DNA from 2 places in the Marinobacter sp. E2 genome. Region 2 is predicted to be linked to the other one. Evidence: predicted binding sites of a transcription regulator. Region 2 holds the regulator's gene; the other holds the start of a gene.

Region 1 (7,166 bases), 710 kb from region 2:
CATTCGCAATTGCGTTGATTCTGGTCGGCGATCCACGGCCTTCCCAGGCGGAGGAGCTGCTTGGCCTGACCCCCATGAGTGCGGAACAGCTCGAGCAGTCCAGCGGCCGACAGGGCTTGCCGGTGCAGTGGCAGCTGAACGATACCGAGCAGAATGCCATCGTCAGTGACAACGTGTTGAGCGGCAACGTCGCCACCGGTGACAACCGGATCATGGACCAGGCGTTCCAGAACATGAGTGGCATTGCCACGGTGATACAGAACACGGGCAATCAGGTTGTGATTCAGGACAGCACCCAGATCAACGTGCACATAAACCAGTAGCAGGGAGGTGGGCCATGGCGTCCAAGGTCTTGATGGCGGCAGGCCTGGGGGCTTTGCTGGCGCTCTGGCCCCCGGCCCACGGGGGAACCGTCGCGGTGCCGGGTATTGCCGGCAGCCTGGAGGTGCCGGTTACCAGCTTTCAGGCTCAGCGATTCCGCTCCGTCATGCGTCAGCAGTTCGATTTCAGCTGTGGATCTGCCGCTCTCGCCTCCCTGTTGACCTACCACTATAACGACCCGGTGTCGGAGCAGGACGTGTTCACGGGCATGTTTGAGGTTGCCAACCTCGAGAAGGTCCGGCAGGAAGGTTTCTCCATGCTCGATATGAAACGGTATCTGGAACAGCGTGGGTACAGGGCGGATGGTTTCCGGATGCCGCTCGAGGGGCTGCGCACGAAAGTCCGGTTGCCGGTCATCGTGCTGGTCAGTTTTGACGGCTACCGCCACTTCGTGATTATCAAGGGCATCAGTGACAACGCGGTGCTTGTGGGTGACCCGGCCCGCGGTCTCAAGGAGTACAGCAAAACGGAATTTCTGGAACACTGGGATGGTGCTGCGTTTGTCATACGCAGTCACCTTGAGCAGGGACGAGCCAGTTTCCTGCTGGCTGGTGACTGGTCAGGCATCGCCCGAGCGCCGCTCTCCAGCGCCCAGGAACCGTCAACGATTGGCCATAGCTTGCCGTATTGGCCCTCATCCAGGGAGTGGTGACGATGAATATCGGCTTTTCTTCAAGAATACTGTCAGCGTGGGTTCTTTCATGTGCCATCGCCGGAGGCGCCAATGCAACCTGGCCGGAAGACGCGGGTTCGCCCCTGTCCGACACGGAGCTCGCCATGCTTCGCGGCGGGTTCGTGGGCCTCGACAATCTGCAGATCAGCATCGGGCTTGAGCAACGGGTCGCCATTGATGGGAAGACTCTGATCCTCAACCGGCTGACCATTCCAGACCTGAATAAGGCGGTGGACGCCGGCCGGATCGCCGCAAGAGTGGAGCAGGCCCTGGCAAACGCGCTGCCGACGGGTAACGCCGCCATCGTGACCTCTTCGCAGCCAGGCACGCCTTCCCCCGCGGTGGGAGCAGGTTCGCGTGTCTCCAGCCAGGTGAATGCCGGTCAGTGGATGACGGTGATCCAGAACCGCGTCAACGGTACCGTTATCCAGAGCCTGCAGCAGCTGAACATTGAGCTGAATAACCTGGGCGCCATGTACAGATTGCCCCATGGTATCCGTGATTCCATTCCGGTCATGCCCTGAGTAGCCCTCAGAGGCTGAACGGCAGCCGCAGCGTGATCTCGGTGTTCGGGGCGCTGTCGGTAACGCCGACGCCGACCGAGAGGTTCAGGCTGGCATCCGGTGACAGTCGCTGGGACAGTCCGAACGACAGGGTGCCAACGTGGATCCGGTCAAAGTTGGCATCGAACAGGTTGTTGTCCAGTTCGATGGCTGTCTTGCGAATGATCGAGTGGTCGTAACTCAGGCTGAAGGAGGTCCGCTCGTTGAATGCGAAGCCCATTCCGAACCCGAACCGGATCACGTCGCCAGCATCAACCTTGCCACCATTGTCCGGCCCCTCGTCCTCTTCCCGGGTCCAGACATAGCTGAGGTTGCCAAACAGGACCGCAGGGTCTGACGGGTAGATAAAGGACAGCCCGGGTTCGAAGGCCCAGTATCCGGAGCCCGTTGGCCGCTCGGCCAGCTCCACCCCGATAGGATTGCCCTGGCTGTCGACAATGGTCTCCCGATCCACGTCGTAGGGTCCCTCGCCCGTGGGCGCTTTCGTGCGAATCACGCCAATAATGTAGGGCCAGCCGTCCAGCCCGTCATTGATCTGGTACCGGAATGCCAGTTCGACATCGCCCAGTCCGTCGCCGGAGGACTCGCGCAGCGTATCAACCGGAGTGCCCTGAAAGGCCTCCCGCTCCCGCAGGTCTTCGTCAATCTTGAGGTAGGGCACTCGCAGCGACGCCTCGAATCGGCTGGTAAAACCGTACTTCAGGGACAGCGCGCCCACCAGAACGTCCCGCTGTATCTCGGAGATGTTGATCAGGCCCACCAGGAGAGCGGGTATCACTGTGTACCCCTCAACGGCGACCTGTGTCGAGTTACTGTGTGCGTAGGAGAAGGAGGGCTCGATGGTCAGGCGCCCGGGACGGGTGACAATACCCCGGTCCACGGTTATCGAGGCAATGTCGGTGGCCTGATCCTGTCCGCCCTGGCGGGTAGTGTTCGCAGCCGACTGTGCCGCGGCGCTGGCGCCGTCGGCCGCCTCCTCCGACGCCGCCGGCAACGCGAAAGCGACGGTTAACACCGGTAGCAGATAGAGCGCTGTGCTGTTCATTGATCACTCTCCTTTACTCGCGTCCTGTGTTCCACCCCGCTTTTCCGTGGTGCAACTGGTGTTTTTCCATCAGCCGGTACATCGAGACCCGTGAGATCCTGAGCAGTCTTGCGGCTGCCGAGACGTTGTTCCGGGCCAGGGCAAGACTGACCGAGATCGCTTCACGGTCGGCCCGGGAACGGAAAGCATCGAGGGAAAGTTCTGTTCGAGCGTTGTCGGTGGCGACGGGAAAGCCAAGATCCTGTGGCTCAATGCAGGGCCCTTCGCTGAGCAGCAGCGCCTGACCAAGGCGGTTCTGGAGCTCGCGAAGATTGCCGGGCCAGGCGTGCTCGGTCAGGCAGACCATGGCCGAATCAGTGAGACGAAGGCCGCGCCCGCCGGAGGCAGTCGCCGACAACAGGCCGGTAACCAGTGCCGGAAGGTCCATCCGGCGTTCCCGGAGCGGGGGCATGCGCACATGCAGGCTCCCCAGCCGGTAAAACACGTCACTCCGGAAGGCTCCCACCTCAACCAGTTGGTCCAGAGGGCGGGTGCTGGTGGCGATCAGCCGGGTATCGATCCGTATCGGGTGAGTGGCGCCCAACCGCTCGATGACACCCTCCTGCAGGAACCGGAGAATGGCGGATTGCTGCTCGGTCGAAAGTTCATCAATGCCCATCAGGAGCAGGGTGCCGCCGTGGGCCGCCTCAATCCGGCCCTTCTGGGCGCTCATGGCGTGGGTGAAGGCCCCTTTTTCATGACCGAAGAGCTCGTTCTGGGTCAGTGACGGCGGCAGGGCGGCGCAATTTACCACCACCAGGGGCTTGCCCCGTCTCGCCGAGAGCCCGTGGATGTACTTGGCTGCCGCCTCCTTGCCGGTGCCGTTTTCACCATCGATGTGTACTGGCTCGTCGGTTTGGGCAAACCGTTGCAGTAAGTCCCGGACCCTCACCATACCCGGCGAGTTACCGACAAGTGCACAGTCGTGGTAGGTGCCCGACCGGGTATCCGGGAGGCTTGCCTGAAGCACGGACATGCCCCACAGGTGTCCGATAAGCGCGCCAAGGCGCTGCGGCTGCAGCGGCCGGGTGTGGTAATCGGTACAGAATCGTTGAATCAGGCGGCGCAGCTCGGGGTTGCGAAGCTGGTCGGCGTCGACAATGGCAACCCACCGTTCCAGAGCAAGGCACTCGAGGGTTTTTGCGAGCGCTGTCAGGGCGTCTGACGCCAGTGCGCTGGTATCAAATACTCCGACTCTGGCGTCCGGGTTGAGGTCCGGCATGGCGCTCCCGGAGCTGTCCGGCATCGGCTTTAATGAGTAATACAGCAGTCGCCAGCCACGGAACACGGGCTCGCTGGCGAGAAAATCCGGGTATGCCGCCGACAGCCAAACGAGCGGTCGTTTTTCCTCCATGGCGACTCTCCTGCGAAGGGGTCGGGAAAACGGACTGCACAGCGTTCAGTAAAGGTTGGTGCTACCGGAACGGCTCGATCCGATCACTGCCCTGTGACCGCAAACGGCTGGGGGAAACAGGCAAAATACTCCTGTTAACTGCTATACAGGTTATATGCCAGTTCAAACAGGTGTTGCCGATTCAGTCGGTTATAAGCCGGCGCTGTCGAACTTCGGCGTTTCCTGTAAAGTTTGCCGACACAGGCCCGGCACCGGGTGTCGCGGCCTTCAAACGGGATGATCACCAGGGAGTCCGTGTGACCGCCAATCAGATAATCATCTTCTCGGTACTGGCCAGCGCTCTGGCGTTGTTTGTCTGGAACCGGATCCGCTTTGATCTGGTGGCCCTGCTGGCTCTGCTTGCGGTGGCCGTCACCGGCATTGTTCCGTCCGACCGGCTGTTCGATGGCTTTGGGCACCCGGCCGTGGTCACCGTGGCAGCGGTGCTGGTGATCAGTCAGGGCCTGGTGAATGGTGGGGTGGTTGACCGTCTTGCACGTTTGCTGGGCAAGGTTGGCCACCGGCCGACGCTGCAGGTCCTGATGCTGACTTCCGTCGTGGCCCTGTGCTCGGGTTTTATCAACAACGTGGGTGCCCTGGCGTTGCTGATGCCGGTGGCCGTGTGGATGTCCCGCGAGGCCGGGCGCTCGCCCTCGGTACTGTTGATGCCCCTGGCGTTCGGATCGCTGCTGGGCGGCACCATGACCCTGATCGGCACCCCGCCCAACATCATCATTGCCAGTTATCGTGAGGCCGGGTCTTTCGGCATGTTCGACTTTGCGCCGGTTGGCGTGGCCATCACCCTGGCCGGGATTGGCTTTATTACGCTGATTGGCTGGCGACTGACGCCAAGGCGTGGCAAGGCCGACGACGGTGGCAAGCTGTTCAGCGTCGGCGATTACGTGACCGAGCTGCGGGTACCCGAGGATTCCTCCCACGCCGGCGCTACCCTGCACAATCTCCTGACCGGCGCCGATGCCGAGGAGGACGTGGTGGTGCTGGCGCTGATCCGGGATGGCAAGCGTAACCTGGCGCCGACGACCTTTTCCGTGCTGCGCGGCGGCGACCTGCTGCTGGTGGAAGCCGGCACCGACGCGTTGCAGGAGTTTCTGGACAAGACCCAGCTGGAGCTTGCCAACGTTGCCGGAGCAGAGGAGGACGAGGCCGATGACCCGGAAGGCGACGGGGACTCGGCAGACGAGCCCGAAGAGCCGGCTCTGGCAGAGGGGGACGTCCGTCTGCTGGAGGCGGTGATTGCGCCCGAGTCCGTGCTGATCGGTCAGACGGCAAACCGCCTGAACCTTCGGGAGCAGCGGGGGCTGAACATTGTTGCCGTGGCCAGACAGGGGCAGCGACTGGAGAAACGGCTGGGTGATATCCGATTCCAGTCCGGGGACATCCTCCTGGTCCAGGGACATGAGCAGACTCTGCGGGCGACGCTGCAGAACCTGGGGTGCCTGCCCCTGGCGGAGCGCGGTCTGCGATTCGGCCAGGAGCGCAGTGGCCTGCTCTCCGGCGGGCTGTTCCTGGCCGCCATCACCCTGATTGTCGCCGGTTGGCTGTCGCCTCCGGTGGCGCTGGTGGCCTGCGCCGTCGTGATGGTGCTCACCGGTGTGCTCAGCCACCAGGAAGCCTACCGCGCGATTGACTGGCCGGTGATTGTCCTGCTGGCGGCCATGATTCCGGTCGGACAGGCCCTGGAGAGCACCGGGGCGGCCAGCCTGATTGCGTCCTGGATGCTTGAGCTCGGCTCCGGTAGTGAGCCCTGGCTGGTGATTTCCATTGTGCTGGCAGGCACCATGCTGCTGTCGAATGTCGTTAACAATGCGGCAGCGGCCATCCTGGTGGCTCCCATAGCCCTCAGCATTGCCAGCCAGTTGAATGTGTCGTCCGATGCGCTGCTGATGGCCGTGGCCATCGGTGCCTCATGCGCCTTCCTGACGCCGGTCGGGCACCAGTCCAATGCCCTGGTCATGGAGCCTGGCGGGTATCGTTTCGGCGACTACTGGCGCCTGGGCTTGCCGCTTTCGGTGATCGTCACCCTGGTGGCCACTCCCCTGATCCTGATGGTCTGGGTCTGAGCGGACGCAGCTGATGGCGGATCCGATCCGATGGCGCTGTCTGTCCGTAAACCCCAGCTTTTGCAGAAGACCGGTTGAATTGGTTTGGCGTCCGTTTTTCGCTGTCTGTTATGCTGATGGGCAGCCAGGTTGAGGTGGATGATGGGTGATATGACCACGATAGAGCGAATCGACGAAGCCAGAGCCGAGCTGCTGAGCCAGCTGGAGTGGACCCGGAAGCGTACCGAGGCCCTGGTGACCTCCCTGCCTGAATCGGCATTGGACGTACCCTACCATCCCGGCGTCAATCCGCCTCTTTGGGAGATGGGCCACGCCGCTTTCTTCTACGAGGTCTTCGTGTTCAATCTGCTGGACGGCACCCCCAGCGTCGATCCTTCCATGGACGATCTGTGGGATTCCTTCCACGTGGAGCATCGGGACCGGTGGAACCGCGAGCTGTTCCCCGGGCGGGAGCAGACCCTGGCCTACTTCAACCTGATCTACGACCGGGTGGCCGAACGCATCCGGACCCAGCCGCTGACCGACCAGGCCCGTTATCTGTACCGGTACGCTGTTTACCACCAGAACATGCACATCGAGTCGCTGATCTGGTGTCGTCAGACGGTGGGTTATCCGGCGCCGCCGGGCACCGACTGCTATCGGCCGGCACCTGGCGAGGGGCAGGGTGGTGATGTCACGATTCCGGCCGGCGAGTGGCTCATCGGCATGCCGGGCGAGTCGGAGGCCTATGCCGGTGAAGACTTTGCTTTCGACAATGAAAAGCCGGCCTTCAAGGTTCGCCTGGACGCGTTTGCCATCTCGAAACATCTGGTCAGCAACCGCGAGTTCCGGGAATTCGTCGAGGACGGTGGCTATCGTCGGCCCGAGCTGTGGTCGTTCGGGGGGCGCAAATGGTTGCAGACTGAGACCGATGTGGCCCTGGTCCATGGCAGTGCTGAACCGTTGATGCGGACTCCGAAGCACCCCCTTTACTGGCGCTGGCACGAGGGTC
Region 2 (7,166 bases):
GTTCTTCTGCTTCTCCACGTCCTTGCGGGCATTGCGCGCGAGATTACGCAGGTGCTGCAGATCGGCGCTCGGGCAATAGTTGAAAAACTCCCCGACCACCGAATCCCCCTCTGCGATGATCCGGTCACGCCAACGCTCGGCGAGGTGGTGGCGCCGGGTGTGCTCTTCACTCCCTGCATCGAAGGCGTCGATGGCTGTGGCAAGCGCCTCCGGATCGTCTTCCTGACGGATCACCTTGCCAATGTACTGGAGATGCCGACGCCTGGCTTCGTTCTGACGGATGCGCCGGGACTCTTCGATGGCCGCCCGGAGGGTGTCGCTGATGGGCAGGGTGGCCAGCTGGTCATTGCTCAGATCCAGCATGCGTTTGCCCAGGTCCTGCAGCGCGTGCATCTCCCGTTTGAGCTGGGATTTGCTGGGGCCGTCGTATTCGGGCGTGTCGTTGTCTTGATGGTCTTTCATAAATCCGGCATCCGCTTAAGCATAGAAAATCGTGGCGAGGCCAAGAAAGGCCATGAACCCGACCACGTCGGTCACGGTGGTGAGAATCACGCTTCCCGCCAGCGCCGGGTCGATGTTCCGTGACTTCAGGAACAGTGGTAGCACGGTACCCACGAGTGCTGCCGCCACGAGATTAATAACCAGCGCGGCGGCGATAATGGCGCCAATCAGCATGTCCTGGAACCAGAGCATGGCGGCCCCGGCGACCACGGCCGCCCAGAGCAAGCCGTTCAGGATGCCAGACAGAAACTCACGGTTCAGCAGCCAGCCCACATTGGCACCGCTGATCTGGCCTACGGCCATGCCCCGGATGACCAGGGTAAGCGTCTGGCTGCCGGCGATGCCACCCATGCTGGCGACAATGGGCATGAGCACGGCGAGTGCAACCACCTTGGCAATGGTTTCTTCGAACAGGCCGATCACCGCCGAAGCGGTGAGGGCGGTAATCAGGTTGATGCCCAGCCAGACCGCCCGCCGCCGGGATGTTTTCCATACCGGCGCGAAGGTGTCTTCATCCTCGTCCAGGCCCGCCATGCTCATCAGGGAGTGGTCGGCGTCTTCCCGGATAACGTCCACCACGTCATCGATGGTGATGCGGCCCAGCAGCCGGCCTTCCTCGTTCACCACCGGCGCCGAGATCAGATCGTAGCGTTCAAACAGGGTGGCTACCTTGGTGTCGGACAGGCTCACGGGAATGGGCTCGATGTCGGTATCCATGACCTCGCGCACGGTGGCGGCCGGGTTGGAGACCAGCATCTTGGTGATGGGCAGCATGCCAATGAACTCATCCCGCCGGCTCACCACAATCAGGCTGTCGGTCATCGGGGGCAGGGTCCGGTGCCGGCGCAGATAACGCAGCACCACGTCAATGCTGATGTCCGGACGCACCGTAATGGTGTCCGTGTTCATCAGACCGCCGGCGGTGTCCTCGGGGTAGGAGAGAACCTCCTCGACCCGCTGGCGATCCTGTTCGTCCATGGTGTCCAGGACTTCCTGAATCACCGTATCCGGCAGCTGTTGCAGCAAGTCGGCCAGGTCGTCCGACTCGAAGTCCTCGATGATGTCCGCCAGCTCCTGGGCATTCAGCTGGCTCAGGAAGTAACCCCGGATATCGTCGCTCAGATACTGGAGAACTTCCCCCTCGAGCTGCTTGTCGACCAGATTCCAGAGCAGGGCACGCTGTCGGGGTGGCGAGGACTCGAGCAGGTGGGCAATATCACTGGGGCTCAGGCCGCCATTCAGGATGCGGGCAACCTGCTTGAGCGCACCACTGTCCAGTGCTTCACTCAGGGAGCGAAGGCGCTGGCGGGCCTGGCTTTTTTCCAGAATATCGGTCATGAGTCACCCGGCGTCAGAAAACGCCTGCATTATAGCGGAGTTAGGCGCTGTCGGTGAGGATGAGTTGTAGGTGAATGCCGTACGGCAGTCGACTTATTCGCCCTCGCCGAAATAGTCGTTGATCAGGTCGGCCAGGGCCTCGACCGCCTGCTCTTCGTCGGGGCCCTCGGCAATGATCTCCACTTCGGTGCCCTGGCTGGCAGCCAGCATCATCACCTGCATGATGTTCTTGGCATCCACGTCCCGGCCCTTGCCACTGATGCGCACACTGCTGTCGAACCCGGACGCCGTGGCAACGAGCTTTGCAGTGGCGCGAGCGTGCAGGCCAAGTTTGTTGATGATGGTAATGGGGCGACGAATCATGGCTGGGTCAGATCTCTTCCCTTGCCTGGAGGTGTGGCAGCTCCGTGTGCCGCACCTGCACATTGCTGTATTTCTGCCGGAAATAGGCGCCCAACTGCTCACACATGTAGACCGACCGGTGCTGGCCGCCGGTGCAGCCAATGGAGATGGTCATATAGCTGCGATTGCTGTCGGCGAAGGATGGCAGCCAGCTATCCAGGAATGTGGTCAGGTCTTCGATCATTTTCCGTGAGGACGGCTCCCGTTCGAGGAAATCAATAACCGGCTGGTCGGTGCCTACGTACTTGCGCAGGCTGGTGTCCCAGTAGGGGTTGGGCAGGCAACGGACATCAAAAACGTAGTCCGAATCCAGGGGAACCCCGTGCTTGAAACCAAAGGACTGGAACAGCAGAGCCAGTTCCTGATCCTTGCGACCCACCACCCGTTGCTTGACCATGTCCCGCAGTTCGTACATGGACATGCCGGTGGTGTTGATGTAGAGGTCTGACAGCTTGGACAGTGGCTCCAGCAGTGTTTTCTCGCTGCTGATGGCTTCCCGCAGCGAGGTTTTGTCGTCGCTCAGCGGGTGTTTGCGGCGTGTGGCGTGGAAGCGCTGCAGCAGGGACTGTTCGTCGGCGTCCAGAAATATGATTTCCACGGTAACGCCGGTACCCTGAAGGCTGCGGTAGATGTCCTCGAAATTCGCCAGTTCTCCCGACAGGTTGCGGGCGTCTATGCTCACCGCCATCTTGCCCAGCCGGCCCGGACTGGCCTGGCCTGCCGCCTCCCGGGTAAGCGGAAACAGTAGACCGATGGGAAGGTTGTCGATGCAGTAGAAGCCAAGGTCCTCAAGCACATGAAGTGCCGTACTCTTGCCCGAGCCGGATCTGCCACTGACGATGATCAGCTTCATGCCCAAACGTCCTCTGCTGTGGTAGCTCTCATCCGCCTGTAACGGTCATGCGTTCGTATAGCGTCCGGGCATCCTGGCACTGCCGGAGTCGGTCACAGAACGACCGCTCATTGAACTTTTCGGCCAGTTGGCTGAGCAGTTCCAGGTGCTCGCTGGTGGCCTCCTTGGGCACAATCAGCGCAAAAATCAGGTCGACCGGCTGGTTATCAATGGCGTCGAAGTCGACGCTTTCCTCCAGGGTCATCAGCACGCCCACCACGTGATCCAGGCCTTCAAGCCGACAGTGCGGGATGGCAATACCCTGGCCAATGCCGGTGCTGCCCAGGCGCTCACGTGCAATCAGATTGTTGAAAATCTGGGTTTCGCTGAGCGTGTTGTCCTGCTGGTTTATCTGCTCGGCAATAAACTCCAGGGCCCGTTTCTTGCTGGAGGCCGCAACCCGGCAAAGGGTCAGCTCCGGCGCAAGAATGTTGTCTATGGTCAGGGATGTGTCGCTCATGGATCGACTGGGTTTCCGTTAAAAAAAAGGCTGCGACACGTCGTTCGTGTCGCAGCTCGTTTGTGTGACTTACACGATAACGGCCGGTTAACGAGAGCCGTTTCCGTGCATCCGGTCTACATTCTTTTCCTTGTGCTTGAGGATCTGGCGGTCCAGCTTGTCGATCAGGGCATCAATGGCCGCGTACATGTCCTCGTTTTCCGCCTTTGCGTGAATCTCACCACCAACCACGTGCAGCGTGGCTTCCGCGATCTGGCGTACCTTTTCCACTTCCAGGGTCACCTGGCAGTTGCTGATGTGGTCAAAGTGACGCTCGAGCTTCTCGAACTTCTCTGAAACGTAATCCTTGAGTGCGGGAGTCAGTTCTACGTGATGGCCTGAAATATTGAGTTGCATAGGCGTCTCCTGTTGTCATCGTGCCGGCTCCGGAGAGCCGGTCTGTGTGCTGGCGCCCTCGGCGCCGGCGAATACCGTGTTGCGTGCCGCTCCCATTAAGGGGATCAGACCAGCCGCTTGCGCTCGTTGGAAGGCGGAATGTGCATCGCCTCCCGGTATTTGGCAACGGTGCGTCGCGCAACCTTGATTCCCTGTTCTCCTAGCATGGCTGCAATTTTACTGTCGCTCAACGGCTTTTTGGGCGTCTCCGCAGCAATCAATTTCTTGATCATGGCCCGGATTGCCGTTGAGGAGCATTCTCCGCCCTCGTCGGTGCTTACGTGGCTGGAGAAGAAATACTTCAGTTCGAAAATGCCCCGTGGGGTGTGCATGTACTTCTGGGTGGTGACCCGCGAGATCGTGGATTCGTGCATCTCCACCGCCTGGGCAATGTCCGAGAGTATCAGAGGCTTCATGGCCTCCTCCCCGTGGTCCAGGAACCCCTGCTGGTGCTCGACAATGCGCGTGGCCACCTTCAGCAGTGTTTCGTTCCGGCTTTGCAGGCTCTTGATAAACCACTTCGCCTCCTGCAGCTGGTCCCGCAGATAGGTGTTGTCGGCGCTGCTGTCTGCACGCCTTATAAGTGAAGCATAGCTCGCATTTACCCGAATGCGCGGGGCAATTTCCGGATTCAGTTCCACCCGCCAGCGGCCGTTGTGCTTGCGCACAATCACGTCCGGAATCACGTAGTCCGGCTCGGCGCGGTCAATGACATCGCCCGGGCGCGGGTTCAAACCGGTAATCAGGGCCAGCACTTCCCGCAGCTGGTCTTCCTTCAGTCGGCTGCGTCGCAGCAGCTGGGCGTAATCACGATTGCCCAGCAGATTGATGTAGTGCGTGATCACCAGCCGGGCCTGTGCCAGCCATGGGGTTTCCGGCGGTAACTGGTTGAGCTGGATGAGCAGGCACTCCTGAAGGTCCCGGGCGAAGACGCCTGGTGGGTCGAAGTGCTGCAGGCGGTGCAGCACCGCTTCCACTTCATCCAGTTCAAGGGGGTCTTCCTCAGCCTCATCCAGCAGGCCGGCGTGAATGTCTTCCAGGGAGCTGGTCAGGTAGCCGCGTTCATCTACCGCATCCATCAGGGCGTGAGCAATGGCCTGGTCCCGCTCGCTCATGGGCGTGAGGTTCAGTTGCCATTCCAGGTGATCCTGCAGGGTTTCGGTCGGTGAGTTGCGGGTCTCGAAGTCGTGGTCGTTTTCGTCGTCGTTACGGGCCGCCGGCGCAGGCGCGGACTGGTAAATGTCGTCCCAGGCGGTGTCTACCGGCAGATCATCGGGGATGTTGTCGGGGATGTCGTTTTCCGACGCCCAGTCCGGGCCGTTCTCGCTTTCGTCCCAGTCGGTCTGGGTTTCGGTCGGGGATTCGGCGGTGTGTTCGGAGGATTCGGATTCGCCCGATTCCGGGCCCTCGGAGGAGGCGTCAGGGTGGTCATCGTCCTCGGAGGTTTCCAGCATCGGGTTGGATTCCAGCGCCTGCTGGATTTCCTGCTGAAGGTCCAGGGTGGAAAGCTGTAGGAGCCGGATCGCCTGTTGCAGCTGGGGCGTCATGGTCAGGCTCTGACCCAGCTTTAACTGTAAAGAGGCTTTCATAACCATGGTTCAGGATCCGTCACTCATCAGCGCTTCGTGCCTTAGCCAGTAAAAAAGTCGTTATATGCCGGTCACTTGCCTTGGGTTATATTTACCCTAGCAAGTTCTTTGCCGAGTTTACTTGCTGCAGGTCATCAAAACAATCCGCACTTCGTATCACAGCCTGAATTCGTCGCCCAGATACACTTCCTTAACCTGTTGATTGGCCAGGATGGCATCGGCGTTGCCGGAGGCAATAATGTGGCCGCCGGAAACGATATAGGCATTCTCGCAGATATCGAGGGTCTCACGCACGTTGTGGTCGGTGATCAGAACCCCGATGCCCTTGTCACGCAGGTGGCGAATGATGTGCTTGATGTCGCTGACCGAAATCGGATCGACGCCCGCGAAGGGTTCGTCCAGCAGAATGAACGCTGGCTCCATGGCCAGAGCCCGGGCTATTTCGACCCGGCGCCGTTCGCCACCCGACAGCGCCATGCCGACGCTGTCGCGGATGTGGGTGATGTGAAATTCTTCCAGCAGCTCCTCCAGTTTCTGCTCCCGCTCGGCGCGGCCCATGCCCCGGCGGGTTTCCAGGATGGCCATGATGTTGTCGCGAACCGACAGCTTGCGGAACACCGAGGCTTCCTGGGGCAGATAGCCAATGCCCTTGCGGGCGCGACCGTGCATCGGCAGGGGCGTGATGTCGCGGCTGTCGATGGTGATGCGGCCCCGGTCGGCCGGAACCAGCCCGACGATCATGTAGAAGCAGGTGGTTTTTCCCGCTCCGTTAGGGCCGAGGAGTCCGACAATTTCCCCACTGCGGATTTCCAGGGAAACGTCAATGACCACCTTCTTCTGCTTGTAGCTTTTTGCCAGGTTGCTGGCTCTCAGAACTGCCATCGGAATCCTGTTTACTCAGTGCGGCTGTCGGTACTGCGTGGCTGTATGACCATTTCGACCCGGCCCGGTCCGGAACCAGTGTCAGTGCCACCTTCGGCAGTGACCACGCGGTCCTGGGTATCGTAATGAATGATGTTGCCCCGGAACAGGTTGCCATTCTGTTCAATGATGGCCTCCCGTTCAAAGGTGATGCGCTGGTCGGTCGCAGACCAGGTGATGTTCAGGGCCCGTGCGTCGGTCTCGCCCTTGCCGTCGCGGGCTGGCTGGCGGTACCTGGCCGGTTCGCCGGAGGCTTCGATCCGGCTGAGCCCGTTGGCATCCCGGTACAGAACCACCCGCTCGGCATCGAGTCGGGTCTGGCCCTGTTCCAGCTCGACATCGCCGGTGTAGGTTGCGATGCCCTTGGCATCGTCCAGGCGCGCGTTATCGGCCGTTACCTTGATCGGCGTGTCGGAGTTGAGGTCGAAGGCGGCAGCGGGGGCCATGATCGCCAGTGATACCAGCGCGGCCGCCAGGCGCCGACGTACATTAGTTTCCGGTGTCATAATATCCTTCCACCTGGGAGTTCAGTTCCAGAATGCGCTCGTCTATCCATGCCTTCATGCCAACGGCGGTGGTGATGCCGGTGACATCCCGGATCTCCACTGGCGCGTCGGTGAACACCACG

The links. The regulator sigma-54, encoded in region 2, starts transcription at its own class of promoters, with help from an activator protein. The targets are predictions, from matches to a motif close to ANTGGCATNNANNTTGCTNT.
Region 1: AC0J1C_RS15450 (sigma 54-interacting transcriptional regulator) is a predicted target of sigma-54. The motif match lies at 4,198-4,217, and genes of this name have one in related genera.

What each region holds. Positions count from the first base shown of each region.
Region 1 covers NZ_CM146911.1:3,374,541-3,381,706, reverse strand. Annotated here, with positions in the region: gene AC0J1C_RS15470 (hypothetical protein) at 1-323, shown strand, start outside; gene AC0J1C_RS15465 (C39 family peptidase) at 338-1,033, shown strand; gene AC0J1C_RS15460 (hypothetical protein) at 1,036-1,578, shown strand; gene AC0J1C_RS15455 (transporter) at 1,586-2,662, opposite strand; gene AC0J1C_RS15450 (sigma 54-interacting transcriptional regulator) at 2,676-4,055, opposite strand; gene AC0J1C_RS15445 (SLC13 family permease) at 4,352-6,175, shown strand; gene senA (selenoneine synthase SenA) at 6,326-7,166, shown strand, end outside.
Region 2 covers NZ_CM146911.1:2,660,486-2,667,651, reverse strand. Annotated here, with positions in the region: gene yjgA (ribosome biogenesis factor YjgA) at 1-462, opposite strand, end outside; gene mgtE (magnesium transporter) at 478-1,839, opposite strand; gene AC0J1C_RS12155 (HPr family phosphocarrier protein) at 1,933-2,202, opposite strand; gene rapZ (RNase adapter RapZ) at 2,210-3,094, opposite strand; gene ptsN (PTS IIA-like nitrogen regulatory protein PtsN) at 3,123-3,593, opposite strand; gene hpf (ribosome hibernation promoting factor) at 3,681-3,989, opposite strand; gene AC0J1C_RS12135 (RNA polymerase factor sigma-54) at 4,094-5,623, opposite strand; gene lptB (LPS export ABC transporter ATP-binding protein) at 5,774-6,499, opposite strand; gene lptA (lipopolysaccharide transport periplasmic protein LptA) at 6,511-7,044, opposite strand; gene lptC (LPS export ABC transporter periplasmic protein LptC) at 7,028-7,166, opposite strand, start outside.